DNA from 2 places in the Mycobacterium sp. NGS35 genome. Region 2 is predicted to be linked to the other one. Evidence: predicted binding sites of a transcription regulator. Region 2 holds the regulator's gene; the other holds the start of a gene.
The links. The regulator LexA, encoded in region 2, represses DNA repair genes until DNA is damaged. The targets are predictions, from matches to a motif close to CGAACANNTGTTCG.
Positions count from the first base shown of each region.

Region 1: the regulator LexA is predicted to act here: its motif matches at 9,377-9,390, upstream of AC5Y4C_RS01740 (error-prone DNA polymerase).

Region 1 is NZ_JCALDL010000001.1:344,053-359,014, reverse strand. It holds gene guaA (glutamine-hydrolyzing GMP synthase) at 1-1,444, shown strand, start outside; gene AC5Y4C_RS01780 (hypothetical protein) at 1,466-1,717, opposite strand; gene imuA' (DnaE2-dependent mutagenesis accessory factor ImuA') at 2,136-2,768, shown strand; gene AC5Y4C_RS01770 (DNA polymerase Y family protein) at 2,778-4,337, shown strand; gene AC5Y4C_RS01765 (nucleoside hydrolase) at 4,328-5,302, opposite strand; gene AC5Y4C_RS01760 (SDR family oxidoreductase) at 5,347-7,353, opposite strand; gene AC5Y4C_RS01755 (MaoC family dehydratase) at 7,431-8,300, shown strand; gene AC5Y4C_RS01750 (acyl-CoA thioesterase) at 8,303-9,154, opposite strand; partial or broken gene AC5Y4C_RS01745 (DUF899 domain-containing protein) at 9,193-9,273, opposite strand; gene AC5Y4C_RS01740 (error-prone DNA polymerase) at 9,404-12,727, shown strand; gene AC5Y4C_RS01735 (TIGR03667 family PPOX class F420-dependent oxidoreductase) at 12,776-13,186, opposite strand; gene AC5Y4C_RS01730 (nitroreductase family protein) at 13,210-13,857, shown strand; gene AC5Y4C_RS01725 (tRNA (cytidine(34)-2'-O)-methyltransferase) at 13,883-14,335, opposite strand; gene AC5Y4C_RS01720 (HAMP domain-containing sensor histidine kinase) at 14,670-14,962, shown strand, end outside.
Region 2 is NZ_JCALDL010000002.1:226,008-240,969, forward strand. It holds gene AC5Y4C_RS06065 (DMT family transporter) at 1-705, shown strand, start outside; gene AC5Y4C_RS06070 (class III extradiol ring-cleavage dioxygenase family protein) at 710-1,393, shown strand; gene miaA (tRNA (adenosine(37)-N6)-dimethylallyltransferase MiaA) at 1,390-2,298, shown strand; gene dapF (diaminopimelate epimerase) at 2,383-3,255, shown strand; gene hflX (GTPase HflX) at 3,302-4,717, shown strand; gene AC5Y4C_RS06090 (hypothetical protein) at 4,727-5,230, opposite strand; gene AC5Y4C_RS06095 (acyl-CoA dehydrogenase family protein) at 5,321-6,481, shown strand; gene AC5Y4C_RS06100 (hypothetical protein) at 6,549-6,809, opposite strand; gene lexA (transcriptional repressor LexA) at 6,844-7,494, opposite strand; gene AC5Y4C_RS06110 (LysM peptidoglycan-binding domain-containing protein) at 7,678-8,118, shown strand; gene nrdR (transcriptional regulator NrdR) at 8,211-8,675, shown strand; gene AC5Y4C_RS06120 (PhzF family phenazine biosynthesis protein) at 8,681-9,367, opposite strand; gene AC5Y4C_RS06125 (alpha/beta fold hydrolase) at 9,399-10,451, opposite strand; gene AC5Y4C_RS06130 (proteasome assembly chaperone family protein) at 10,490-11,464, opposite strand; gene AC5Y4C_RS06135 (trypsin-like serine peptidase) at 11,611-12,384, shown strand; gene sthA (Si-specific NAD(P)(+) transhydrogenase) at 12,385-13,788, opposite strand; gene AC5Y4C_RS06145 (DUF4192 domain-containing protein) at 13,974-14,962, shown strand, end outside.

The DNA.
Region 1 (14,962 bases), on a different contig from region 2:
CGCGAGCGTCGAGGAGCTGAAGGCCAAAGAGCCGCAGGCGATCGTGCTGTCGGGCGGGCCGGCCAGCGTGTACGCCGACGGGGCGCCGCAGCTTGATCCCGCGCTGTTCGACCTCGGAGTGCCGGTGTTCGGGATCTGCTACGGATTTCAGGCGATGGCGCAGGCGCTGGGCGGCACCGTGGCCCGCACCGGCACCAGCGAGTACGGCCGCACGGAGCTGAAAGTCGTTGGGGGAGAACTGCATTCGGGGCTGCCGGAGACGCAGCCGGTGTGGATGAGCCACGGCGATGCCGTCACCTCGCCGCCGCAGGGCTTCGACGTGGTGGCCAGCAGCGCCGGTGCCCCGGTGGCGGCGTTCGAGAACCGGGCTCGCGGGCTGGCCGGCGTGCAGTATCACCCCGAGGTCATGCACACCCCGCACGGCCAGCAGGTGCTGAGCCGGTTTCTGCACGAGTTCGCCGGCATCGACTCGGTGTGGACGCCGGCCAACATCGCCGAAACCCTGGTGGAGCAGGTGCGTGCGCAGATCGGCGCGGGGCGCGCCATCTGCGGGCTGTCCGGCGGGGTGGACTCCGCGGTGGCCGCGGCGTTGGTGCAGCGGGCGATCGGCGACCGGCTGACGTGCGTGTTCGTCGACCACGGCTTGTTGCGTGCAGGCGAGCGCGCCCAAGTGGAGCGCGATTTCGTGGCGGCGACGGGTGCGCGGCTGGTCACCGTCGACGCCGCGGAGCGCTTTCTCGAGGCGCTGACCGGAGTGCACGACCCCGAGGGCAAACGCAAGATCATCGGGCGGGAATTCATCCGCGCGTTCGACGGCGCGGTGGCTGACTTGGTGGCAGAGGGCGGTTCTGAGGTCAAGTTCCTGGTGCAGGGCACGCTGTACCCCGACGTCGTGGAGTCCGGCGGGGGAAGCGGCACCGCGAACATCAAGAGCCACCACAACGTCGGCGGGCTGCCGGCCGACCTGAAGTTCACGCTCGTCGAACCGCTGCGGCTGTTGTTCAAGGACGAGGTCCGCGCGGTCGGCCGGGAATTGGGGCTGCCTGAGGAAATCGTTGCGCGCCAACCATTTCCGGGTCCGGGTCTGGGCATCCGGATCGTCGGTGAAGTCACCGCGGCGCGGCTGGAGACGCTGCGGCGGGCCGACGCGATTGCCCGCGAGGAGCTGACCGCGGCCGGCCTGGACAACCTGATCTGGCAATGCCCGGTGGTATTGCTGGCCGAGGTGCGGTCGGTCGGCGTGCAGGGCGACGGACGCACGTACGGACATCCGATCGTGCTGCGGCCGGTGTCGAGCGAAGACGCGATGACCGCCGACTGGACGCGGGTGCCCTACGAGGTTCTGGAGCGTATTTCGACCCGGATCACCAACGAGGTGCCAGAGGTGAATCGGGTGGTGCTGGACGTCACCAGCAAGCCGCCGGGCACCATCGAATGGGAGTAGCGCAGCCGGCAATCGACAGTGTCAGTACTCCAGCCCCGCCCACGTTCCGTAGGGCACGAAGGGGTTGGTGCCGTACGGAACGAACGGGTTTGCGCCGCCGATGATGTGGTCACGCGGATAGACGGTTTCGAATCCGCCCGGGGGCAGCGCAACAGTACCGTCCGGACAAGCGCATGTGGTTGCCTGGGCGGCGCCATAGCTCGGCAGGAAGACGACGGCGCCGATTGCCCACGCCGTCGCCACCATGACGGTACCCACACGTTTGCCGATCATGTCATTCCTTTCGGTGCTGGATCAGGGATTTTTTCCGGCATGCCGGAAATGTCGGCGGCCGAATTCAGGACATATCGGTATGCGCTGAATTCAACGCGTCGGAGCCGAAAAGAGCTGGTGAGGCGGGTGTCTTCGCGATCAGGTTGGTGTTCTTACACGGCGCGATAACTGATCAGGTGGCGGATCTGTTGCCATGCTCGCAATTGTTGTGCCGAGCCACCGTGAAGTCACCTATTTCATGCTGAATTCATAATTGTTGCCCTTTGCGGAAGCATCAGGCAGCGTCGTGCGGGCAGTGCCGCGACCGGTCGCTTCGACACGTCCCGCCCTTGACGGTCCTCAGCCCTGAGGTGTTTACTCACTGTATCGAACATCAGTTCGAAACCAAGGAGTGACGGATGGTGCGGGAGGTGCTGCTGTGACAGCAGCGGCAAGCCTGGATCAGCGAGCGTTTGACCGCGCTGAACAGGTAGAACGCCTGCGCCGGCAGATCGCGGCGGTGTCCGGGAAGGTGGCCCGCGGTCACGCGGCACCGCCTCGGCCCGAGCGGGTGATGCCGGACGCAAAAAGTTTGCTGGCGATCCCTGGGGTGGGGGCTTTGCCGCGCGGTTCGGTAGTGGTGGCGTCAGGCGCGCGATCGCTGACGCTGCAAGTGGTCGCGGCGGTAACGGCGGCGGGCGGTCATGCCGCCGTGGTCGGGCAGCCCGATGTCGGCCTGCTGGCCGCCGTGGAGATGGGTGCGGACCTGAACCGGCTGGCGCTGGTGCCCGATCCGGGCACCGATCCCGTCGAGGTGGCCGCGGTGCTGCTGGATGGAATGGATCTGGTGGTGCTCGGTCTCGGCGACCGGTCGGTGCCGCTGTCTCGGGCCCGAGCCGTGACGGCGCGGGCCCGCAACAAGGGCTGCACGCTTCTGGTCACCGGCGGCGACTGGCAGGGGGCAAAGGCGCGGCTGGAGGCGCGGGTCAGCGGTTACGAGGTAGGCGGTCGCATCCGCAAGGTGCGGCTGGAGATCACCGCCGGCCGAGCGGCCTGGGGCCAGTCGGGCTGACGCGGTGTCATGTCCCGCGTGTTGGCAATCTGGTGCATGGACTGGCCCGCGGTCGCCGCCGCCAAGGCCGCCGGCCTGCCCGCCACCGCCCCGGTGGCGGTGACGCTGGCCAACCGCGTGGTCGCGTGCTCGGCGGCGGCTCGCGCGGCCGGCGTGCGTCGCGGGCTGCGCCGTCGCGAATCGCAGGCCCGCTGCCCGGATCTGCACGTGGTCACCGCCGATCCGGGTCGTGACGCGCGGTTCTTCGAACCGGTGACGGCCGCCGTCGACGACGTAGTGCCCCGCGCGGAGGTGCTGCGGCCCGGTCTGCTGGTGCTGCCCGTCCGCGGCGCGGCCCGTTACTTCGGCTCGGAATCCGCCGCCGCCGAGCGGCTGGTCGACACCGTGTCAGCGGCGGGTGCCGAGTGCCAGACCGGCATCGCCGACCAGCTGCCCACCGCGGTGTTCGCCGCCCGCGCCGGACGCATCGTCGAGCCCGGTGCTGACGCCGCATTCTTGGCCGGCCTGTCGATCCGCGAGCTGGCCACCGAACCGAGCCTATCCGGCGACGGCCGTGCCGACTTGGCAGACTTGTTGCGGCGGTTGGGTATTCGTACCATCGGCCAGTTCGCGACACTCTCGCGCACCGACGTGGCATCCCGGTTCGGCGCCGACGCGGTGGTGGCGCACCGGTTCGCTCGCGGCGAGCCGGAGCGCGGCCCGTCGGGACGCGAGCCGCCGGCCGAGCTCGACGCGGTGATGACCTGCGATCCGCCGATCGACCGCGTGGACGCCGCGGCGTTCGCCGGTCGATCGCTGGCCAGTCAGTTGCATCAGACGTTGATGTCCGCCGGCGTCGGTTGCACCCGGCTGGCCATCCACGCCGTTACCGCTAACGGCGAAGAGCTGCAACGTGTTTGGCGATGTGCGGAGCCGCTGACCGAGGACGCCACCGCAGACCGGGTGCGCTGGCAGCTGGACGGCTGGCTCAACAGCCGTACGGGTGACCGGCCCACGGCACCGGTGACGACACTGCGGCTGCAGCCCGTTGAGGTGGTCTCGGCCGAGGCGCTGCAGCTGCCGCTGTGGGGCGGTATCGGGGAAGAAGACCGGCTGCGAGCGCGACGGGCGCTGGTGCGGGTGCAGGGCCTGCTCGGACCGGAGGCGGTCCAGGTTCCGGTGCTGTCGGGTGGGCGTGGCCCGGCCGAGCGGATCACCCTGGTGCCGCTTGGCGACGAACTCGTACCCCGAGCCGACCCGCGACAGCCGTGGCCGGGGCAACTACCGGAGCCGTCCCCGGCCGTGCTGCGCGACGATCCCGTCGAACTCCTTGACGCCCAAGGCAATCCAGTGCGAGTCACCAGTCGGGGGTTGTTCTCCGCCGACCCGGCGCGGCTGGTCGCACACGGCCGTGACGGGCCGCTGCGCTGGTGGGCCGGACCGTGGCCGGTCGACGAACGCTGGTGGGATCCCAGCGTCACAGCCGCCAGGACGGCCCGGGCCCAGGTGCTCGTCGACGGCGATCCCGGCGACGCGTTCTTGCTGTGCTACCGGCAGCGGCGCTGGCATTTGGAAGGGGTCTACGAGTAGAGCCGGCGTGCGAATGCCCCCACCCGCGAGATGAACCGGTCGAAGAACGCGCCGGGATCCACGTCGACCCCCACCCGCGCATTCGGCTGCCGCCCCCAGCGCCCTGACCAGTCCGCGATCGTCATCCCTCGCGTCAGCGTGCCGGTCAGCTCCACATCGACTGTCGCCGTGCGCGTGAGCGCCACGGAGGGATCCAGCGCGACCGCGGCGGCCAGCGGATCGTGCAGATGCGCCAAATACCCTTCGCCCTGCTCGTAGTGGAACTCGAAGTAGAACCGCATGGCGTCCTCGAGCACCCGGATCAGTGGATTGGATGCCACCGACCGGGTACCGCGCGCGTCCAGCACGCTCATCGCCACCGTGGCCGAGTCGGCCGCTTCGGCCAGCCGCGTGAAGATCGCCGGAGTCATGACGATTTTCTCAGTGAGATTGAGCCCCAAGACAATCGGCAACTCCGGTGCCCCGCAGTAGGCAGCGAACACCTCGGCGGCCGCCTCCGGGTCGACGCTGACATTCCACTCCGCCACCACGTCGGTGTTGCCGCGATACTCGAACGAGCCACCCATGATCACCAGCCGGCGCAGCAGCCGCGGCAACTCCGGATCGGCCCGAAACGCCAACGCCAGGTTCGTCATCGGGCCGGTCACCAATCCGATCAACTCGCCTGGATGGGCGCGGGCGGCGCGCACCCACGCCCCTGCCGCGTCGTAGTCGGTGACCGGACGCCGGCTCGTAGGCAGTTCTGCGTAGCCCAGGCCGAGCGGTCCGTGCGTGTCCTCCGCGGTGCGCAGCGGACAGCTCAGCGGCTGCTCAGCGCCCTTCGACACCGGAATGTCATCGGCCTTGCACAACTCCAGCAGACCGAGGTTGTTCTCGCAGACCTGGTGTACCGCAACGTTTCCTCCCGTCGAAGCGATGCCCACCAGCCGCGCCTCGGCGCTGGCGAGCAGGTACACCAGTGCCATCGCGTCGTCGACGCCGGTGTCGACGTCGGCGAAGATCGGCGCGGTCACCAGTGCACGCCGGGCACCAGACGCACTGCCCGCTTGACCGGCCGCGGCACCCGCAACCGGCGCACTGCCCGCGAGGGCGGCTTCGGATGGCGCGGCGGAGGCGGTGGATCGCGCTGCGGCTCGGCCACTCCGCGGGCTGCCGGCGAGTCGGGATATGCCAGATAGATCTGGTGCAGCACTCGCCGTGCGAGCTTGGGGGTGAAGTAGTTGCCGGCCTCGGCGATCGTGCCGAACGGGTGGTCGATGCGCGGCGGCTTGTCCACCAGCGCACGCACCACCATCGCCGCCGCCCGCTCAGGGCTGATCGGTTTCTGCGGATTCAGGCGCTGCGACGGTGCGATCATCGGCGTGCGCACCAGCGGCATGTGGATGTTGGTGAACGTGATGTGGTCGGAAAGCGTTTCGGACGCCACCACGTCGGAGAACGCATCCAGTGCGGCCTTGCTCGGGTTGTACGCGCTGTAGTTGGGGTTGCGTGCCTGCGCGCCCGCGCTGGACACATTGACCACGTGGCCGAAGCGCCGCTCGCGCCAGTGCGGAAGCAACGCCAGCACCATGCGGACCGCGCCGAAGTAGTTCACGGCCATGACCCGCTCGTAGTCGTGCAGGCGGTCCGTGGAGTTGACCACCGAGCGGCGTATCGACCGGCCGGCGCTGTTGACCAGATAGTCGACATGGCCGAACCGGCCGAGAATGTCCTTGACCGTGTGCTCCACCGACGACGAATCGGTGACATCGCACGTGAAAGCATAAGCCTGACCGCCGGATTCACGAATCTCGGCCACGAGGTCGTCGAGCGCCGCCGCGTTGCGGCCCAGCGCGAACACCGTCGCACCCCGCTTCGCGACCGCAATTGCCGACGCCCGCCCGATGCCGCTGGACGCACCGGTGATGATGACGTGCCTGCCGACCAGCGGGCCGTCCGGGTGGTCGCGACGGGCCCGATCGGGATCCAGATGCTCAGCCCAGTACCGCCACAGCACCGGCGCATAGGATGCGAACTCTGGCACCTCGATGCCGCTGCCGCGCAACGCTTCCCGAGTCGCATCGGAGGTGAACGTGGTGGGCAGGTCGGCGACGTCGAGCAGTTCTGCGGGTACACCCAGCTGCGTGACAGCGACATTGCGGACCGCCTTGGCTCGCCCGCGCAGCTTCATCACCGGCGCGGCCAGCGTGCCCGGCACACTGCCCACCAGTGGCGGCAACCCGGCAGCCCTGGCCACGCCGCGGTAAATACCTTGCAGTCCAATGGGTTGCGGCGATGTCAAGTGGAACGTCTGTCCGTCGCGATCTGCCAGGTGCATGAGATACACCAGCGCATCTACCACGTAGTCGACCGGCACGATGTTGGTGCGGCCGGTGTCCGGCAGCACGATCGGCGTGAACGACGGCAGCTTCGCGAGTTTGGCAAGCAGCCCGAACAGGTAGTACGGCCCGTCGATCTTGTCCATCTCACCGGTGCGGGAATCGCCGACCACCGCGCCGGGCCGGTAGATACGGAAGCGCAGGCCGCGCTCGTCGCGGACGAGTTGTTCAGCCTCGAACTTGGTCCGGTGGTACGGCGACGGCAGCGTCTGGTCGACGTCGAAGTCGGCCTCGGTGTACTCGCCGCGGAAATCTCCCGCCACCGCGATCGACGACACGTGGTGCAACGTCGCGCCGAGCCGCTTGGCGAATGCGATCACCGAGCGGGTGCCCTCGACGTTGGCGGCGCGCTGCGCGGCCTCGGGCACGGTGATGTTGTAGATCGCGCCGCAGTGCACCACGTGCTCGACGTCGGTCAGGGTCGCCAGGGTCTCTTCGGTTTGCCCCAGACCCGGCGCGACGAGATCGCCCACCACGGGTTTCGCCCGCTCGCCCCAGTCCGCCGCGAGCCGTTCGAACCGCGACAGCGACGTGCGGCGCACGAGCACGCCCACCTCGTCGTCGGGTCGCGTCTCCAGCAGTTTCGACACCACACGGCGGCCTATGAACCCGGTACCGCCGGTAACGACATAGCGCATGGGAGCCATGGTCGTCTCCCGCGTCGGCAGGGTCAATGGTGTGTGACGGGCTCGGTTAAGCGCTTAGGCTCGCAGCCATGCCGCTCGACCCCAACGCCGTGGGCGCCAAGACGGATCCGACAGTCTTCGAATGGACCGACCGCGACACCCTGCTCTATGCGCTGGGCGTCGGCGCGGGCGTCGACGACTTGGCGTTCACCACGGAGAACAGTCACGGTATCGAGCAGCAGGTGCTGCCCACCTACGCGGTGATCGCGTGCCTACCGTTCGCCGCGGCAGCCAAGATCGGCACGTTCAACTTCGCGATGCTGCTGCATGGCTCGCAGCAGATCAGGCTGTTCGCGCCGCTGCCGCCGGCCGGAAAACTGAGCGTGGTTTCCGAGGTCGCCGACATCCAGGACAAGGGCGAGGGCAAGAACGCGATCGTCATGCTCAAGGCGACTGGCACCGACCCGGACACCAACACGGCTCTCGCCGAGACGCTGACCACCGCGGTGATCCGCGGCGCGGGCGGCTTCGGCGGGCAGCCCGGCCAGCGGCCGGTCGCGCCGCCGATTCCTGACCGGGAGCCGGACGCGAGGATCGCGCTGCCGACGCGTGATGATCAGGCGTTGATCTACCGGCTCTCCGGCGACCGCAACCCGCTGCACAGCGACCCTTGGTTCGCCCGGGAAATGGCCGGGTTCCCGAAGCCGATCCTGCACGGGCTGTGCACGTACGGCTTCGCGGGCCGCGCGCTGGTCGCCGAACTCGGAGGTGGCGACGCCCACAAGGTCACCGCCGTCGGTGCGCGCTTCACGAAGCCGGTGTTTCCCGGTGAGACGCTGACGACGTCGATCTGGCGGACCGACCCGGGACGCGCGGTGTTCCGCACCGAGGCCTCGAATCCCGACGGGTCAGACGCCCGGGTCGTCCTCGAGGACGGCACCGCCGAGTACGGCGGCTGAGCTCAGCGCCGGCCCAGGTATCCCTCTTGCACCACCGTGCAGACAAGTTGTCCGGCCCTGTTGTAGATCGCGCCGTTGGACAGCCCGCGTGCGCCGATGCCGCTGGGCGAATGTTGTTCGTAGAGCAGCCAATCCGAGAAGTCCGGCGCGCGGTGAAACCACATCGCGTGGTCCAGTGAGGCGATGCTGCCTGCCACCGGCGGACGTCGCGTCAGATACAGCACCGGATCGAGGATCGACCAGTCACTGATGTAGGCGAGCAGACCGTATGCGGTCAGGGGGTCGGCGGGCACGTCGCCCGGGGCACGAAACCACAGTCGGGCTTGCGGGCCCGGCGCGGCGGGGAGGTCCGCGGCCAGCAACGGCGGCGGGTCGACGTAGCGCATCTCCACCGGCCTCGGCTGCACCCAGAATCCGTCGAGCACGTCCGCGTAATCAGCGAGCTGAATCTCCAACGGCTGCAACGCTTCTGGCGGTGGCACGGCGGGCATCGGCTGCTGATAGTCGATGCCGTCGACGGGCTCGCTGAACGACGCCAGCGCTTCGAGGATGACCCGGTCGTCGCCCTGGGTGACCGCAACCGCGCGAGCCGAGAATGTGCCGCCGTCACGAAGCCGGGTGACGTTGTACTGCAACGGTTTTCGCGGGTCACCTGGGCGCAGGAAATACAGATGCACGCTGTGCGGAACACGGTCGGGCGCGGTGCGCCCGGCCGCCATCAGCGCCTGCGCCGCCACCTGGCCCCCGAAGACTCGCGTGTTGCGGGTGTCGGCGGGCTGTGGGCCGATGAACGCGTCGTGACCGGCCGGTTGCAGGTCGAGCAGCGCCAGGATGTCGGTCAGCGTCTCGGCCACGGCAACGATCATCGCCGATCGCCGTCGGTGACGTTCGGTTAGCCCTGCCCGTAGCGCTGCGCGATCGTCGGGGAGTCCAGCCAGCCGGAGTACGTGGGCCTCTTCGGCCAGCCTTCGGGCCCTTGAAAGCGCCATTTTCATCGCGATCTGCGGTGATTTCGGTGCGTTTTCCGGCGCTCAGCGCACGAAAACGCACCGTAATCGCCCGTGTGTGCTTGTGGTCGAACATCAGTTCGATACCATGGCTCGGTGGGATGGTTCACCGGGCCGAGCTGGGGCGAGATCGAGCGGGTGCTCAACAGCAAGCCCCGCCGCGCCGGCGCGCCGTTGGAGGATCCCCTTGACCTCGGCGGACCGGCCGCCTCTCGTAAACGCGGCGCCTACCTTCGGCCCGACGTCCAGCCGGCGTCATCTCAAGTGCCCTACGCCGAGTTGCATGCTCACTCCGCCTACAGCTTTCTCGACGGCGCCAGCACTCCCGAAGAGCTGGTCGAAGAAGCCGCCCGGCTGGACCTGCGCGCCATCGCGCTGACCGACCACGACGGCCTCTACGGTGTGGTGCGCTTCGCCGAAGCCGCCAAGGAACTGGGCATGCGCACGGTGTTCGGTGCGGAACTTTCGCTGTCGAACACCCCGCGCACCGAGCACCCGGACCCGCCCGGACCGCACCTTCTGGTGCTGGCCCGCGGACCCGAAGGGTACCGGCGGCTGTCACGCCAACTGTCCAAAGCGCATCTGGCCGGCGGCGAGAAAGGCAAACCGCGGTATGACTTAGACGCGCTCACCGAGGCCGCGGGCGGGCACTGGCACATCCTCACCGGATGCCGCAAAGGCCATGTGCGCCAGGTACTTAGGGCCCATGGACCGGAGGCGGCCGAAAAGGCGCTGGCCGATCTGGTGGACCGGTTCGGGCAGAGGCGAGTCAGTATCGAGTTGACGACGCACGGTCAGCCGCTTGACGACGAACACAACGCGGCGCTGGCGGCGCTGGCACCCAAGTTCGGGCTTGGATGTCGCCGGCCAGGCGGCTCCGGGGTGGGCATCGTCGCCACCACCGGCGCACACTTTGCCGAACCGTCCCGCGCGCGGCTGGCCATGGCGATGGGCGCGATCCGGGCTCGGCACTCACTCGACGAGGCCGCCGGATACCTTGCGCCGCTAGGGGGTTCGCATCTGCGTTCCGGTACGGAGATGGCCCGGCTGTTTCCCGTAGAGGTGGTGACGGCCGCCGCCGACCTGGGCGAGCAGTGTGCGTTCGCGCTGGAGCTCATCGCACCGCAACTGCCGCCGTTCGACGTACCCGACGGGCACACCGAGGACAGCTGGCTGCGGCATCTGACCATGGCAGGAGCACGTGAGCGGTATGGACCGCCGGAGCGGGCATCGCGGGCCTACGCGCAGATCGAACATGAGCTCGAGGTGATCAAGGCGCTGAAGTTCCCGGGGTATTTCCTTGTGGTGCATGACATCACACGGTTCTGCCGCCAGAATGGCATCCTGTGTCAGGGCCGGGGATCGGCGGCCAACTCCGCGGTCTGCTATGCGCTCGGGGTCACCGCCGTCGACCCGGTGGCCAACGAGTTGCTGTTCGAGCGGTTCCTGTCACCCGAACGCGACGGGCCGCCCGACATCGACATCGACATCGAGTCGGACCTGCGTGAGAAGGCGATCCAGTACGTCTACGACCGCTACGGCCGTGACTACGCCGCGCAGGTGGCCAACGTCATCACCTACCGCGGCCGCAGTGCGGTACGGGATATGGCTCGCGCGCTTGGGTTTTCGCAAGGGCAGCAGGATGCGTGGAGCAAGCAGATCAGCCGGTGGAACGGGGTTCGCCCAGAAAATGGGGCACAGTCCCCCGATGTGGCAGACATTCCTGAGCCGGTGATCGACCTTGCGCTGCAGATCTCCAACCTGCCCCGGCACATGGGCATCCACTCCGGCGGCATGGTGATCTGCGACCGGCCCATCGCCGACGTGTGCCCGGTGGAATGGGCCCGCATGGAGAACCGCAGTGTACTGCAATGGGACAAAGACGACTGTGCAGCAATCGGTTTGGTGAAATTCGACATGCTCGGCCTCGGCATGCTCTCGGCGCTTCACTACGCGATCGATCTGGTGCGCGAGCACAAGGGTATCGACGTGGACCTGGCCAAGCTCGATCTATCCGAACCCGCCGTGTACGAGATGCTGCAGAAGGCCGACTCGGTCGGTGTGTTCCAGGTGGAGTCGCGCGCGCAGATGGCCACGCTGCCGCGCCTGCGGCCCCGGATGTTCTACGACCTCGTGGTCGAGGTGGCGCTGATCCGGCCCGGCCCGATCCAGGGCGGCTCGGTGCACCCGTACATCAAACGCCGCAACGGCGAAGAGCCCGTCACCTACGACCACCCGTCGATGGAGCCGGCGCTGCGAAAGACGTTGGGAGTGCCGCTGTTCCAGGAACAGCTGATGCAGCTGGCGGTCGACTGCGCCGGGTTCACCGCTGCCGAGGCCGACCAGCTGCGACGTGCGATGGGCTCCAAACGCTCCACCCAAAAGATGCAGCGGCTCAAGGGCCGGTTCTACGACGGCATGCGCCAGCGCCACGGCATCACCGGCGAGGTCGCCGACCGGATTTACGAAAAACTGGAGGCGTTCGCCAACTTCGGCTTCCCGGAAAGCCATTCGCTGAGCTTCGCGTCGCTGGTGTTCTACTCGTCGTGGTTCAAGCTGCACCACCCGGCGGCGTTCTGCGCGGCGCTGCTGCGCGCGCAGCCGATGGGCTTCTACTCCCCGCAGTCACTGGTCGCCGACGCCCGTCGGCACGGGGTCGTCGTCCACTCACCCGACGTCAACGCCAGCCTCGCGCACGCCACGCTGGAAAACCGCGGCACCGAGGTGCGGCTGGGGCTGGGGGCGGTCCGCCATATCGGCGACGAGCTGGCGCAGGCGATCGTCGACGAGCGAAAAGCCAACGGGCCGTTCGCTTCTCTTCTCGACCTGACGTCGCGCGTGCAGCTGAGTGTGCCGCAGACCGAGGCGCTGGCCACGGCCGGCGCGCTGGGCTGTTTCGGGGTCAGCCGCCGAGAAGCGCTGTGGGCAGCCGGGGCGGCGGCCACGCAACGGCCCGATCGACTACCGGGCGTCGGGTCGTCGTCGCACATCCCGTCACTGCCGGGCATGACGGAACTGGAGCTGTCGGCGGCCGACGTGTGGGCCACCGGGATATCCCCGGACAGCTATCCGACGCAGTTCCTGCGCGAGGATCTCGACGCGCTCGGCGTCATTCCCGCCGACCAGTTGTTGAATGTGCCCGACGGCACCCGGGTGCTGATCGCCGGGGCTGTGACGCATCGTCAGCGGCCCGGCACTGCACGGGGAGTGACCTTTTTGAACCTCGAGGACGAAACCGGAATGGTCAACGTACTGTGCACGCCGGGGGTGTGGGCACGGCACCGTCGCGTCGCGCAGACCGCCCCGGCCATGCTGATCCGCGGCCAGCTGCAGAACGCCACCGGCGCGGTCACCGTGGTGGCCGAGCGGATCGGCCGCATCGAGCTGGCGATCGGCTCGAAGTCCCGCGACTTCCGGTGATTTCGGTGCGCTAACCGGCGCTCAGCGCACGTTAGCGCACCGAAATCGCTACTCGGCGGTCGGTGTGGTCCAGACCCGCTCGACGTTGATCCTCAGCCGTGTGCTGTACGCGGCGATCGCCTCTGTCAGCCCGAACTGCTCCGCGTCCGCGCGGTACTTCTCCCAATACGGCCCGTCTTGGCGGGGGTCGACGCCCACCTCGTCGACCACCGCGTTGCCACCGACGACGACGATCCCGCCGCCGTTGCCGTCAGAGTCCAGGTTCAGGCTCACTCGCGACCGCGCCTCGATGTGGGAAACCTTGGCGGCGTTGGGCATTGAGTACACGATCAGGTCGTCGCCGTCGAAGTAGAACCACACCAGCCGCGGGACGGGTTGCCCCGACTTCGCGACGGTGGTCAACCACCCGTAGTGGTCGTTGGAGAGCCTGTCGGTGACTTCTGGTGTCAGTTCGGCCATGAAGCGAATGTAGTCTCCACAAGATGGCCCCCCTCAATCTTTCCGTCGACGAACTGCTGACCACCACACGATCGGTACGCAAGCGCCTCGATTTCGACAAGCCGGTGCCGCGGGAGTTGCTGTTGGAGTGCCTCGAGCTGGCAATCCAGGCGCCGACCGGCTCCAACCAGCAGGGCTGGCAGTGGGTGTTCGTCGAGGACGCCGAGAAGAAGAAGGCGCTCGCCGACATCTACCGCAAGAACTTCCAGTGGTACGGCGCGCAGCCCGGTCCCGAGTACGCCGAAGGCGACACCCGCGCCGAGCGGCGCGACCGAGTGGTCTCGTCGGCCATGTATCTGGCCGAGCACATGCACGAGGCGCCGGTGCTGCTGATCCCGTGCCTGCAGGGCACAGTCGAAGACGCGTCGCAGAGCCCGGCGTCGTTCTGGGGGTCGCTGCTTCCGGCCGCGTGGAGCTACATGCTGGCGCTGCGGTCGCGGGGGCTCGGGTCGGCGTGGACGACGCTGCACCTGATCAACGGCGGCGAAGAGCAGGCCGCTGAGCTGCTCGGCATCCCCTATGAGGACTACCGCCAGGGCGGGCTCTTCCCGATCGCCTACACGAAGGGCACCGACTTCAAGCCGGCCAAGCGGCTGCCGGTCGAGCAGATCGTGCATTTCGACAGTTGGTGACGCCGAGCGCGGTCGGCCTCGAAACTCAGCGGCCTCCGGCAAACCCGTGCTGGCGCCACGCCTCGTACACGGCGACGGCCGCGGCGTTGGACAGATTCAACGATCGGCGCCCGGGGATCATCGGAATCCGTACTGCGGCGGTGACATGCGGGTCCGTCAGCGTCTGCGCGTCCAGCCCCGTCGGCTCCGGGCCGAACAACAGCACGTCGCCGGGCTGGTAGCTGATATCGGCGAACGACGCCGTCGCGTGGGCGGTGAAGGCGAACACGCGTGCCGGCCCAACCGCCCGCCATGCGTCGGCCAGGGATGCGTGCACAGTGACGGATGCGAGGTCGTGGTAGTCGAGCCCGGCGCGTCGGAGCTTCGGCTCGGACAGGTCGAACCCGAGCGGCTCGACGAGGTGCAACTCGCAGCCGGTGGCCGCCACCATCCGAATTGCGTTGCCTGTGTTCGGCGCGATCCGCGGCGAGAAGAACATCACCTTGAACAACGGCTGAGCACGATCGAGGTCGTCACTTGCATTGCATCCGATCGTATTCGCCTCCGGCGACGGGCCGGACTCGGACGAGCGTCAACGCAGAAATTCGGATCGCAGTGTGCAAAAGGACAGGCGCACGAATGCGAACAGCGCACAACCGAAAGAAAAACCAGCCGTCCTGCGGACACCCGAATTCACTCGCGTAGAATTCCAGCGCGGCAAACGCCTCTGAACTGCGCTTGTTCTGCAGGCGGTTACCGCGCCGCCCGACGTCGGGGTCGACAAAAGCAGGAAAGTCTATGAGCCAGGCGCACATTCGAAACAGCGTGCAGCGATGACGATGTTCGAGCAGCCGGTGCTGCCCGACGACGCGGAAGAAAGTCCGCCGGAAGCGCCGCCCAAACGTCCGCCGTCGTGGTCGCCGTCGAATTGGCCGGTGGCCTGGAAGGTACTCGCGATCGTCGTCATCCCGATCGCGCTGGCGGTGGCGTTCGGCGGTCTGCGCGTGTATCACAGCGTCAACGACGCCCGGAATCTGCGCGCCGCCGCCGCCCGCGCGGACCTCGTCGCACCGATCGAGGACTACACCGGCGCCTTGGAGAGCGCCCTGCTGGCCTACGCATCGGG
Region 2 (14,962 bases):
GGGTTTCAAGCCGCCGCACTGGCTTTCGGCTCGGTGCTGCTGGTGCAGGCGCTGATCGTGAGCTCGCTGCTGTTCGCTCTGCCGATGAGCGCCAAACTCGCCAGTCACCAGGTCACCCGCTGGGAATGGCTCTGGGCGGTGGTCCTCGCGGGCAGCGTCGCAGTGATCGTCACCGTCGGCAATCCGCAGGCCGGGCAGTCGCGGGCATCGCTGGAAACCTGGTCGGTGGTCGCGGCGGTCCTCGGGCCTGCGCTGCTGCTGTGTGTGATCGGCGCACGGATCTGGTCCGGTTCAGTGGCCGCGGTGCTGCTGGCGCTGGTGTCCGGATCGCTGTGGGGTGTGTTCGCCGTGCTGACCAAGGGCGTCGTCGACCAACTCGACGACGGCATTCTGCCGCTGCTGCGCAGTCCCGAGCTCTACGCATGGGTGGTGGTCGCCCTCGCCGGAACAGCGTGGCAGCAGTCGGCCTTCCGGGCGGGAACCATGACCGCGTCGCTGCCCGCGATGACCGTGGCAGAGCCCGTCGTCGCCTCCGTGCTCGGCATCGTCGTGCTCGGCGAAACGCTCGAGACCAACGACATCGGGTGGTTCGCTCTGGCGGTGGCCGTCGTGGCGATGGTCGCTGCGATCGTCGCGCTCGCTCGCGGCGAAGCGCTGGCCTCTGATTCGGCGGACCACGCCGCCGTCGCGCACCGCATACCGTGAAGCCGTGCTGAGCGCCGTCGCGATCGTCCCGTCGGCACCTGTGCTGGTGCCGCAGCTAGCCGGTGCGGCGGCCGCCGAGCTCGTCGACCTGCGCCGTGCGGTGTTCGCAGCGGCCGGCGCGCTGCCACCGCGCTGGCTGGCCGTCGGCGTGGGTCCGGCCGATCAAGTGATCGGACCGCATGAAGCCGGCACCTTCGCCGGGTACGGCGTCGACGTGCGTGTCCGGCTGTCGCCCACTGCCGCCGACGTCGGGCAGCTGCCGTTGGCCGCGTTGATGACGGCCTGGGCGCGCGGCGAGTCGAGCCCCGACGCGCACGCCGAGGTGCGGGTGTTCAACGCGGGCCACACCGCCGACGACGCCCTGCGCCGCGGGCGGGAACTGCGCGACGTCGTCGACCGGGGCGCCGAGCCGGTGGGCGTGCTCGTCGTCGCCGACGGCGCCAACACCCTGACCGAACGAGCCCCCGGCGGCTACGACCCCGCCTCTGTCGAGGTGCAAAGGGCGCTCGACGACGCCCTCGCGGCTGGCGACGTCGGGGCGCTGGCCCAGGTGCCGCCGTCGATTCCCGGCCGGGTGGCCTGGCAGGTGCTGGCCGGTTTGGCCGGCGACCGCCCGCGATCGGCCAAGGAGCTGTACCGGGGCGCGCCGTTCGGAGTGGGCTACTTCGTAGGCGTGTGGGTGCCATGAGCCGGCCGATCGCGATCATCGGCCCGACTGGCACCGGCAAGTCGCAGCTGGCGCTCGACGTCGCAGAGGCTGTGGGTGGCGAGATCGTCAATGCCGACGCGATGCAGCTCTACCGCGGCATGGACATCGGCACCGCGAAGCTGGCGCCTCAGCAGCGCCGCGGCATCCCGCACCACCAGCTCGACGTCCTCGACGTCACCCAAACCGCGACCGTCGCCAACTACCAGCGCGGCGCAGCCGCCGACGTCGAGGCGATCCTGGCCCGCGGCGGGGTGCCCGTGATCGTCGGCGGATCGATGCTCTACGTGCAGTCGCTGCTGGACGACTGGGCCTTCCCCGCCACCGACCCTGTGGTCCGCGGTCGCTGGGAGCAGCGGCTGGCGGAGATTGGCGTCGAGCGGCTGCATCGCGAACTGGCGCAGGTCGACCCGGCCGCAGCGGCGTCGATCCTGCCGTCCGACGGGCGGCGGATCGTGCGGGCGCTGGAAGTGGTGGAACTGACCGGGCGGCCGTTCGCGGCGTCGGCGCCGACCATCGGAACTCCGCGCTGGAACACCGTGATCATCGGGTTGGATTGGGACACAGCCGAACTCGATGAGCGTCTAGCCAAGCGCACCGAGCAGATGTTCGCCGACGGGCTGGTCGACGAGGTCGTCACGCTGCTGGGCAGGGGTCTGCGGGACGGCGTGACGGCGTCACGGGCGCTCGGCTATGCGCAGGTGATCGCCGAGCTCGGCCGCGGGGGCGACGGCAGCGCCGCGCGTGAACCGACGTTCGTCGCCACCCGTCGCTATGTGCGCCGCCAGCGCTCGTGGTTCCGCCGCGACCACCGCATCCAGTGGCTCGACGGCGCCGATCCGGGCAATGCAGAGGCCGTGGTGCGGGCATGGCGGCACGTATCCTGAGCAGGTGATGCGTCCCGACGACTGTGATGCCGGCGCAGCCGGGATCGTGGGGCTACCACCCGCGTACGGGGGAGAGCGGCGCACATGATCTTCGCCAAGGGCCACGGCACCCAGAACGACTTCGTGCTTCTGCCCGACATCGAGGCAAAGCTGCCACTGACTCCTGATCTGGTGGTCGCCTTATGCGACCGTCGCCGCGGGCTCGGTGCCGACGGGGTGCTGCGGGTGACCACCGCCGGCGCCGCGGCGGCTTGCGGAGCAATTCCGCGGGTGCCCGAAGGCGTGCAGCCGCAGGACTGGTTCATGGACTACCGCAATGCGGACGGGTCGGTTGCCGAAATGTGCGGCAACGGCGTGCGCGTGTTCGCCCATTACCTGCGCGCCAGCGGGCTGGAGGCGCGCGACGAGTTCGTCGTCGGCTCGCTGGCCGGTCCGCGGCCAGTGCAGGTACACCGCGTCGACCACACCTTCGCCGACGTCACCGTCGAAATGGGCAAAGCCAACCAGCTTGGCACCGGCGAGGCGGTCATCGGCGGCCGTCGCCTCAGCGGGCTGGCCGTCGACGTCGGCAATCCGCATCTGGCGTGCGTCGATGCGGAGCTGACCGACGACGAGCTACGCGCCTTGGACGTTGCGGCGCCGGTGGCGTTCGACCGCAATCAATTTCCCGACGGCGTGAACGTCGAGGTGCTGACGGCGCCGGTCGGCGGTGCGGTGTCGATGCGGGTGCATGAACGGGGAGTCGGCGAGACCCGTTCGTGCGGAACCGGAACCGTCGCCGCCGCGGTGGCGGCACTGGCGCACGACGGCGCGTCCACGGGCTCACTGACGGTTCGTGTCCCGGGCGGCGAGGTGCTCGTCACCGTGACCGCGGCGACCAGCTACCTGCGCGGTCCGTCGGTACTGGTCGCCGGCGGGGAAATCTCGGAGGAATGGTGGCAGGCGCAGCGGTGTTAAATCAGGTGCGCGCCGCAGATCCGGCGGGCACCATGTCTTATTGCTTATGACTGATCCAGAATTTCCTGTAGACGACACACCCAGCATCGGCGAACTGGCCCTCGAAGACCGGTCCGCCCTGCGCCGCGTGTCCGGGCTGTCGACCGAACTTGCCGACGTCTCCGAGGTCGAGTACCGCCAGCTGCGGCTTGAACGCGTGGTGCTGGTCGGCGTGTGGACCGAAGGCAGTGCGGCCGACGCCCAGGCCAGCCTGGCCGAGTTGGCGGCGCTGGCGGAAACGGCGGGCTCGCAGGTGCTCGAGGGCGTGATCCAGCGCCGCGACAAGCCCGACGCGTCGACCTACATCGGCTCCGGCAAGGCCAACGAGCTGCGCGAGATCGTGCTCGCCACCGGCGCCGACACCGTGATTTGCGATGGCGAGCTGAGTCCGGCACAGCTGACGGCGCTGGAGAAAGCCGTGAAGGTGAAGGTGATCGACCGCACCGCGCTGATCCTCGACATCTTCGCGCAGCACGCCACCAGCCGGGAGGGTAAGGCGCAGGTGTCGCTGGCGCAGATGGAATACATGCTGCCGCGTCTGCGCGGCTGGGGCGAGTCGATGTCACGTCAGGCCGGCGGCCGCGCTGGCGGCAGTACCGGCGGTGTGGGTCTGCGTGGCCCCGGTGAAACGAAGATCGAAACAGACCGCCGCCGGATCCGTGAGCGAATGGCCAAGCTGCGCCGCGAGATCAAAGGCATGAAGCAGGCCCGTGACACCCAGCGCGGCCGACGGTTGCGCAGCGACGTGCCGTCGATCGCGATCGTCGGGTACACCAACGCGGGCAAGTCGAGTGTGCTCAACGCACTCACCGGCGCCGGCGTGCTGGTCCAGGACGCCTTGTTCGCCACCCTCGAACCGACCACGCGCCGAGGAGAATTCGACGACGGGCGGCCGTTCGTCATGACAGACACCGTCGGGTTCGTCAGGCATCTGCCCACGCAGCTGGTCGAGGCGTTCCGCTCGACTCTGGAAGAGGTCGTCGACGCGGACCTGTTGGTGCATGTGGTCGACGGGTCGGACGCCAATCCGCTGGCACAGATCAACGCGGTGCGCGCGGTGATCCGCGAGGTGATGATCGAACACGACGCCCATGCCGCACCGGAACTGTTGGTAGTGAACAAGATTGATGCCGCCGGTGATCTCATGCTCGCCAAGTTGCGACGCGCGCTGCCCGGAGCGGTGTTCGTCTCCGCTCGAACCGGCGAGGGGCTGGACCACCTGCGGGCCCGGATGGCCGAGCTCGCCGTACCCACCGACACCGCGATCGACGTCGTGATTCCTTATCACCGCGGCGATTTGGTGGCCCGCGTCCATGCCGACGGCCGGGTGCAGGAATCCGAACACAACGCCGACGGCACCCGGATCAAAGCGCGGGTTCCGGTGGCCTTGGCGGCGAGCCTGCGCGAATTCGTGTCGAGCTAGCGTCGGCGCCTATGCGATTTCGTACACGTCGGCTGCGCCTGCGGCCATAATGCGTTGCGCCAGTTCGGCTTTCAACACGTCCAGCCGTGCCTCCTGCGCCTCTGTGCGAGCGTCGTTCTGGGCCAGATCGATGAATTCTTCAGTGACGAAGCCGTCGCGCAGCACCAGCGTCACTGAACGGTCGCCGATGCGGACTTCGAAGACGAAACTCTCCCGCAGCCGTCCGAGGTCGCGACGTGACAACGCGGGATCCACGACGTAGCGACCGTCGCTGACTGCCCGCGTCACCGCCTCGATCCCATCGCGTGCCCCCGGCCCGCGGAACGCGGTGCGCACCACCACCTGGCGGCGCGGCGGCGGCGCGTCGGGCGAGAGCACCTCGAACGCGCGCTGCAGAACTTTGAATGCGTTGGCCACACCGCCGGGGGAGCCGGGGCCGTGGTAGCGCATCAGGTCGTCGAACGCGAACTCGAGGATCCGCCCACGCTCCTGGACGCGGATGATCTCGGCCACGGCCTCACTGTAGGCCGCGTGGCCGGGGCCAAACCAACCATCCGGTTGGTATATCTTTGGGCGCAGGTTCCCGATACCGGAGGTCACCCCGTGGGCAATGTCGTCAGATACCAGCGCACCCTTTTCGAGCCCGAGCACGAGCTGTTCCGCGAGTCCTATCGCTCCTTCTTGGAACGCCACGTCGCGCCGTACCACGAGCAGTGGGAGAAGGACAAGATCGTCGACCGCGGCGTCTGGCTGGAGGCCGGCAAGCAGGGCTTTCTGGGAATGGCGGTGCCCGAGGAATACGGCGGCGGCGGCAACGCCGACTTCCGGTACAACACGGTCATCACCGAGGAGACGACCAAGGGCCGCTACAGCGGAATCGGCTTCGGGCTGCACAACGACGTGGTGGCCCCGTATCTGCTGAGGCTGGCCAACGAAGAACAGAAGCAACGCTGGCTGCCGAAGTTCTGTACCGGCGAGCTGATCACCGCGATCGCGATGACCGAGCCGGGCACCGGCAGCGACCTGCAGGGCATCAAGACCCGCGCGGTCAAAGAAGGTGACCACTACATCCTCAACGGGGCAAAGACCTTCATCACCAACGGCATCAACTCCGACCTGGTGATCGTCGTCGCGCAGACCGATCCGGAGAAGGGTGCGCAGGGTTTCTCGCTGCTGGTCGTCGAGCGCGGGATGGAAGGCTTCGAGCGCGGCCGTCATCTGGACAAGATCGGGTTGGATGCCCAGGACACCGCCGAGTTGTCGTTCACCGACGTCAAGGTGCCCGCCGAGAACCTGCTCGGTGAGGAAGGCAAGGGCTTCATCTACTTGATGCAGAACCTGCCCCAGGAGCGGATCTCGATCGCGATCATGGCGGCCGCGGCGATGGAAGCCGTGCTCGAGTCGACTCTGCAATACACCAAGGAGCGCAAGGCTTTCGGCAAGCCGATCGGCAGTTTCCAGAACAGCCGCTTTCTGCTCGCCGAGCTGGCCACCGAAGCAACCGTCGTGCGGATCATGGTCGACGAGTTCATCCGGCTGCACCTCGACGAGAAGCTGACCGCCGACCAGGCCGCGATGGCCAAGTGGTACTCCACCGAGAAGCAGGTCCATCTGATCGACCGGTGCCTGCAGCTGCACGGCGGCTATGGCTACATGCGCGAGTACCCGATTGCGCGCGCGTATCTGGATGCCCGGGTGCAAACGATCTACGGCGGTACGACCGAGATCATGAAGGAGATCATCGGACGCTCGCTGGGCGTCTGAGCCGGCGAAACGTCAACTGGCGCAGTCCGTTCGGCGGTGAGCCCCGCGGGCTGCTCCGTGGTGCGGATCAGGGAACCGGGTACGGCCACACGCAGATGTAGATGTTGCCGTCGCAGCGGGTGAGCACTTCCTGACTCGGGGCGCCGACGAACGCGCCGCCCGGTCCCAGCTGCGGAATGCAGCCGTAGCCGTTGGGATTGGGCACCATGCCCCGCGGGCACATCGCGACATGGCTTTCGGCGCTGGGCGAGCCGACCGCGGGGACGACGAGCGCCGCTGCTCCCATCACCGCTGCTCCTATCGCCTGCACCGCCCGGGACGCTCGCATGAGTCCACCATGCACCCGAGGCGCGGTGTGCGGGTCAGATTTTGCGGATCACCGTGACCACACGGCCGAGAATCGCGGCATCGTTGCCGGGAATCGGATCGAACGCCGGGTTGTGCGGCATCAGCCAGACCTGGTTGCCGGTCCGCTTGAACGTCTTCACGGTGGCTTCCCCGTCGATCATCGCCGCGACGATGTCGCCGTTGTCGGCGGTGTTCTGCTGTCGCACCACCACCCAGTCACCGTCACAGATCGCGGCGTCGACCATCGACTCGCCCACGACCTTGAGCAGGAACAACGATCCCTCGCCCACCAATTCTCGCGGCAGCGGGAACACGTCTTCGACCGCTTCCTCGGCGAGGATGGGGCCGCCTGCGGCAATGCGTCCGAGCACGGGCACGAACGTCGGCTCCGGCAGCGCGTCCGAACCGGCGACGTCGGTCGTGACGGCCGTCGCCGCGTCGTCGGCCCCGCGGACATCGACGGCGCGGGGACGATTCGGGTCGCGGCGCAGATAGCCCTTGCGTTCCAGCGTGCGCAGCTGATGTGCCACCGACGACGTGGAGGTGAGGCCGACGGCGTCGCCGATCTCCCGGATGCTCGGCGGATATCCCCTGGTGGTGACCGACGCGCGGATCACCTCCAGGATGGTCCGCTGACGTTGGGTGAGACCGCTGCTGTCACTCATAAGTGCAAATCTAACGGTCGTCACCGACATCTTCAAACATGTGTTCGAGGCGTGTCGCGTTCGTGATGCGTGGTCACGAGCGCCATGTCGTGGCGAGCGGGCTGTCGTATGCCTCTGGTACACATCGATCAAACGTTCGGATTCGAACGCATGATCGACTATATTCGAACAAAGGAGCGAACGGTGGCGACAGAAGGGGCGCTCATGACCGTGATCGACTGGGACGTACCGGCGCCGACGCTTAGGGCTCGCCGTCCCGCACCGAAGCGGCCGGGCGGTGCCGCCCTCACATATCGGCGCACAGGCGTGGCGATGTCGTATGCACCGCACCGGCCGCGACGCGTCAGCGCGACCGTGACCGTCATGCTGGCGGCGGTCGCGGCGTTGATCACGGTGTGGCTCATCGCGATCGCCCAAGCCCGCAGCGCCGACACGACGGGCACCGCCGCGCCGCAGCAGTTGGCGGTCGTACAGGTGCAGCCCGGCGAGAATCTGCAGCGGCTTGCGGCCAGAGTGGCGCCGGACGCGCCGGTGGCCGGGGTGATCGAGCGGATCCGGGAGCTCAATCACCTTGACTCTGCAGCGCTGGATGCCGGGCAGACGCTGATCGCCCCGCTCGGATGATGTCCCCGGCGACGTTGGCCCGCGTCCGCCGCCCGCGGGTAGTCTCGGAGGCGTTCGACTCGACCGAATGTCTTCGCGGCGAAGGAGCAGTCATGCACTGTCCGTTCTGCCGCCATCCCGATTCCCGGGTGGTCGACTCACGGGAAACCGATGAGGGCCAAGCGATCCGACGCAGACGCTCATGCCCAGAATGCGGGCGAAGGTTCACCACCGTCGAGACGGCCGTGCTGGCGGTGGTCAAGCGCAGTGGGGTCACCGAACCGTTCAGCCGCGAAAAGGTGATCCGCGGTGTGCGACGGGCATGTCAGGGCCGCCAGGTCGACGACGACGCGCTCAACCTGCTGGCGCAGCAAGTGGAAGACACCGTGCGGGCCACCGGTTCACCCGAGGTGCCCAGCCACGAGGTCGGCCTGGCCATCCTGGGTCCCCTGCGCGATCTGGACGAGGTGGCCTACTTGCGGTTCGCCTCGGTGTACCGGTCGTTCACCTCCGCCGACGACTTCGAGCGGGAGATCGAGGCGCTGCGGGCGCATCGCAAGGTCAGCGCGTCGAAGTAACCCCTTCAGCCGACGCGCACGGTGCCGTCGTCGACGACGCGGCCGCCCACTGTCACCCACCCCTCAGGGCTCCACCGGGTGTAGATGACGGACCCCTTGCCCTGGGTGATCGTGAGATCTCGGCTGAGAATGTCGGTGATGCGTACGGCCGCGGCGCCGGTCGCCTCGTCTTCGGCGACGCCGAGATCGGCCGCGAACATCCGCGACCGCAGGTGTCCGCGCGACTTGTCGAGCCAGGCCCAGATGTAGTGCGGGTCGTCGTCGGGGTAGTCGTCGGGATCCGCGTTGACGACGTCATCCGGCGAGGGCAGTTCGTGGAAGACAAACTCGGGCGCCCAGTCGGCGCGTGCGCGTACCGTCGTCAACTCGTCCTCGTAGCCGACGGCGACCACACCCGCCGGCACTTGCAACGTGCGGATCGCAAGCCCCTGTTGTTTGAGCCACCACGACAACCCCACCGTCGGGTGCCCGGCGAACGGCAACTCCGTCGCAGGAGTGAAGATGCGAGCGTGGGCGGTGGTTGCGCCCGGATCGGGCATGTCGACGAAAATTGTTTCGCTGTAGCCCAATTGAGCCGCGAGCCCTTGCCGGTCGCGCGGCGCGACGGTGCTCGCGTCGACGATGCCGAGCGGATTGCCGAAGTTTCCTTCCGCGTCGGTGAATACCCGCACCACGAACACGTCGGTACCCATGCGCCCGACTCTACTCAGCGGGAGCGCCGGATCAGGTTGCGCTGCGCTCGTCGGAACTCATCGCGTCGAGCACCGCGACGCGGGTGTCCATCGGACCCGAAATCGTCTGATCGCTGACGCCGGCGCGTAACAGCGACCGCAGCCGATCCTGGTCGTATTCCGCGGGTTCCGTGGAATCGATGAACTGCTCGACGACCTCGACGAAGCGGTCCGGGTCGTCGTGGAACGGAAAATGGCCGGAGTTCTCGAAGACCTCCAGCCGTGAACCCGGCATCGCGGCGTGCGCCATCTGCGCATGAGCCACCGGGATCACCGAATCGTGCTCTCCCCAAATCAACTGCACCGGAACAGATTGCGTCAAATAACATCGGTCCAGCATGGTCACCACCTGGCCGCGCCAGTCCACCACCGCGCGCAGCGTCCGCGAAAACGCCGACGACGCCGTCGGCTCCGGCAATTCCGCGAGCACCCGCAGCACGTCGGGCAGGTCATGGCCGAACCGCGTCGGGGCCAGGCCCGGTGCCGCGGTGGCAGCGGCATTGAGCATGGCGCCCAACATGCGCCCGACGGTCTGCAACGCAGGCAACGCTCCCGGAAGCCGCAACAGCGCCAGCGCCTCGGTGCCCATCGGCAGCGACGCGAGGCGCAGCGCGAAGTGGACGTCCTTGGTCACCCCGCCCGTCCCGACGAGCACGATGCGTTCCACCAATTGCGGGTACTGGTAAGCGAATTGCATCGTGACGCCGCCGCCGAGCGAGTGCCCGATCACGGTCACCCGGTCGATGTCGAGCACGGCCAGCAGGTCGCGCATGCCGTTGGCGTACGCGGCAACCGAGTAGTCGGCCCGCGGTTTGTCCGACTTGCCGTGACCGAGCAGGTCCGGGGCGATCACCGTGAACCGTTGCGCGAGTTTTGTCTGCACGGCCTCCCAGGTCGACGAGTTGTCCCCGATGCCGTGGATCAGCAGGATCGCGGGCCCGTCACCGGCGACGCGAAACGCGCGGCGGTAGCCGTGAATCGTGCGGAACTCCAGCGTCGTTCGCACGTCGCGTACCGGCCGCAGATTCGTCGTCCGCGCAGTCATAGGGCCACCTCCGCTTCGGGCCGGCGGCCCGGGTCAGCTCACTTCTTGTCGTCGCCGTCTCGGAAACCGTCCGAGAAGTCACCTGTCTGCTGCGCCAGGAAGCGTTCGAACTCCCCGGCCAGTTCTTCGCCGCTGGGCAGCTCTTCGTCGCGCGCCAGCAGCGACCGGTTCTCCTGGGCCGCGACGAACGCGTCGTACTGACGCTCCAGCGCGGACACCACCTGCGCAACTTCGGGGCTGGAGTTCACCTGCTCGTCGACCTTCGCGCGGATCTCGGCAGCGGCCTCGGTGAGCGCCGCCAACGGGATCTGCAGCGATGCGACTTTGCTGACTTCGGCCAGCAGCGCCTCTGCCGCGGCGGGGTAATCGGTCTGCGCCAAGTAGTGCGGGACGTGCACGGTGAAGCCGACGACGTCGTGGCCGTGCTGGGCCATCCGGTATTCCAGCAGATTCGACGCGCTGCCCGGCACCTGCACCTCGCCGACCCAGGGCTGATGATGGGCGATTAGCTCCTTGTTGTTGGAGTGTGCCGTCATGGTCACCGGCCTGGTGTGCGGCACAGCCATCGGGATGGTGCCCAGACCGATCGTCTGCCGCACGCCCAGCCGCTCGGCCAGCAGTCGCACCGCGGTGACGAACCGCTCCCACTTCAGGTCGGGTTCCATGCCGGCCAGCAGCAGAAACGGTGTCCCGACGGTGTCGTGCAGCGCGTAGAGGCTCAGTTCCGGATCGTCGTATGCGGTGAAGTGGTCGGTCTTGAACGTCATCAGCGGTCGGCGCGAGCGGTAGTCCAGCAGCTCGTCGATCGCGAACGATGCCACCAGCTCGGTGTCGAGTGCCTGGCGCAGGTAGCGCGACGACAGCCGGATCGCATGGCCTGCGTCCGAGAAACCTTCCAGTGCGTGAATCAACACCGGACCGCGGCCGTCGGGCGACGACAATTGCGGAGCCGGAAACTCGAGCTCGTACATTCCACTCTGGTCCGGCCGGTATTCATCGCGGTGCTCAGCCATTCTTCTCGCCTCCTTCCGCGGACCCGGTGACGTCTAGTGTCGCTGCCGATCGGCTGAGCCGCCACCGCAGGCCGCAATATCGCGAACGCGGGTACCCCTGTTTGCTCAACGCGACACTGGCATCGTTGCGTTCCAGGATGATCGACATGATGCGTGTGCGGCTGGCTCCCCTGCTGCTTCTGGCCGTCTGCCTGCTGAGCTGTACGCCGCGACATCAGCCCGGCGTCGCGGATGCGCCGCCGCCACCGACGTCGGCGACCGCCGCGCCCGTCGCTCCCGATCCGCTGGTGGGGGCGTTGTTCCTTGGGGCCTCAGACATGCACACCTGTACCGGATCGGTGCTGCATTCGGCCACCGGCGACCTGATCCTCACCGCCGCACACTGCGTGGCCTCGGGCTATCCGACGACATTCGCGCCCGGATTCGGCGGCCGGGCCGGCGCCGCCGGCACCTGGACCGTCGGAGCGATCTACCTCGACCCGCGATGGCTGGCCAGCAGGGATCCCGTCGCCGACTTCGCCGTGGCACGGGTCAGCCGTGACGACGGTCGCTCCCTCGAATCGGTGGTCGGTGCAGGGCTGCGCCTGGGTGCAGCGCCGCCGCCCGCGGCCGTCGTCACCGTGACCGCCTACCCGATGGGCACCGGTGGTGCTCCCATCGGCTGCCGCGCCGCCACTGCGACGGCGCCCGGCGGGTTCCCGTCGCTGACATGCGCGGGCCTGATGGCCGGTACCAGCGGCGCGCCGTGGCGCATCGACGGCACGGTGGTCGGACTGGTGGGCGGCCCGCACGGCGGCGGTTGCGACGACAGCGTCTCGTACTCTTCTCCGTTCGACGGCCGCGTGGCCGATCTGCTGCATCGGGCAGAAGCCGGCGGGGCCGGTGACACCGCGCCCGAGGTGTTCGAGGACGACTGCTAGCTACGAGCGGTACTGGTTCAGCGCGCGCATCTTGTTCATCACGTCCAGCGCGGCGACCTTGTATGCCTCCGAGAACGTCGGATAGTTGAACACTGCGTCGACGAGGTACTCGATGGTGCCGCCACAGCCCATCACCGCCTGGCCGATGTGCACGAGCTCGGTGGCGCTGGTGCCGAAGATGTGCACGCCGAGCAGCTTCAGGTCGTCGGTGGACACCAGCAGCTTGAGCATGCCGTACGAGTCGCCGGCGATCTGGCCGCGCGCGAGTTCCCGGTACCGCGACACCCCGACCTCGTACGGGATCGAGTTCTTGGTCAGCTCCACCTCGGTGGCGCCGACGTAGGAAATCTCCGGGATCGAGTAGATGCCGATCGGCTGCAGGTCCGTCATGCCGGCGGTGGGTTCGCCGAATGCGTGGTAGGCCGCCAGCCGACCCTGCTCCATCGAGGTTGCGGCCAGCGCAGGAAATCCGATGACGTCGCCGACGGCGAAGATGTGGTCGACCTTGGTCTGGAACCTGTCGTCGACGAAGATGCGACCGCGACTGTCCGCCTCGAGCCCGGCGTTGGCCAGGTCGAGATGATCGGTTTGGCCCTGGCGGCCGGCGGAGTACATCACGGTCTCGGCAGGGATCTGCTTGCCGCTGGCCAAGGTCGTGACAGTGCCGGCTGAGCCGACGTCCACCGCTGTCACCTCCTCGCCGAACCGGAATGTGACCGCCAGATCGCGCAGGTGAAATCGCAGGGCCTCGACCACCTCGGGGTCGCAGAAGTCCAGCATCGTGTCGCGCTTCTCGACGACGGTCACCTTGGTGCCCAGCGCGGCGAACATCGACGCGTACTCGATGCCGATCACGCCTGCACCTACTACGACCATCGACGACGGCAGCGCCTTGAGGTCCAAGATGCCGTCCGAGTCCAGCACCCGGCATTCGTCGAACTCGACACCGGCCGGACGCGCCGGCTTGGTGCCCGTGGCGATCACGATGTAGCGACCCGTGATCGTGATCCGGTCGCCCCGGTTCGGGTTCTCGATGAGGACGGTGTGCTCGTCGACGAACCGGCCATGCCCGATGTAGACCTCGATGTTGTTGCGCATCAGCTGCGAGCGGACCACGTCCTGCTCTTTGTTGACGACGTGCGTGGTGCGAGCCAGCAGATCAGCCGGCGTGATCTTGTCCTTGACCCGGTAGCTCGCGCCGTACAGTTCGCGCTGGCTCATGCCGGTGAGGTAGAGCACGGCCTCGCGCAGTGTCTTCGACGGAATGGTTCCGGTGTTCACGCAGACGCCGCCGAGCATCCGGCCGCGCTCGACGATGGCGACGGACTTGCCGAGCTTCGCCGCGGCGATTGCGGCCTTCTGCCCCCCGGGGCCGGAACCGATGACGACGAGGTCGTACTCCATTGCCATGTGTAGACATCTACGCCGTTTGGCGTGATCTTGCACCCGGACCGAACCAAGAGCTGTGCCCCGGTGCCCTACGTCCGCGGCTGGGGCGGTTCATCCACAGTCTTGCGTTCGTCCACAGCGAGGCGCCATCGGTTCGTCAGCGCCCCGTTGTCGACGGTGCCGCCCGCAAGGGTCAGAACATGACCACTTCACAGCCTGACTTCATTCTCAACAGGCCCGGCGCGCTGATCGCGGCGCTGCCCGCGGTGCTTGGCTTTGTTCCCGAGAAATCATTGGTGCTCGTCACCGTCGACCGCGGCGAGATGGGGGCGGTGATGCGGGTGGATCTGTCGCCACAGCTGGCCGACACCGTCGAGCATGTCGCCGAGGTGGCCGCGGCGGCCGGGCCGGACGCGGCGATCGCGGTGATCGTCGACGCTGAAGGGGCGTTGTGTCCTGCGTGCGCCGACGACTTTCGCGACCTCGCGTCGACGTTGTCGGATGTGCTTGCACTACAAGACATTACGTTGTTGGCCACTCACGTGGTGAATCGTGTCGCCGCGGGTGGTCGGTGGCATTGTGCCGACATGTGCGGAGCGGGCGGCACCGTCGACGATCCGGCATCGTCGCCGCTGGCCATGGCCGCCGTGCTGGACGGTCGGCGGCTCTATGCGCGCCGCGAAGACCTGCAGAAGGTGGTCGAGGTGACCGATGCCGCGCGCGTCGAGCGGTTGGCGCGGCGGATTCGGCGGCGACTCAAGGCACGGGCAGAAAGCGACGAACACTCCCCGCGAGGTGACGTCAACTTTGCGGTCGCACTCGCGGCGAAGATGGCTGGCGGAACGGAGCCCTCGGATGCTCAGGTCGCCGAAATGGCTTGCGCCCTGGCCAATGTGGACGTGCGAGACACGCTGTTCGCGTTGGCGGTTGGCGACAAGGCGGCTGAGGCCGAGGAGCTGTGGGCGATGTTGTCACGTGTGCTCCCGACGCCGTGGAGAGTGGAAGCCCTTGTGTTGCTTGCCTTTTCGGCCTATGCCCGCGGCGACGGTCCGCTCGCCGGGGTGGCACTTGATGCGGCGCTGCGCTGTGACGACGAGCACCGGATGGCCTCGATGCTCGACACCGCGCTTCAATCGGGATTGCGTCCGGACGCGATTCGCGAACTGGCGATCAGCGGTTACCGCGTGGC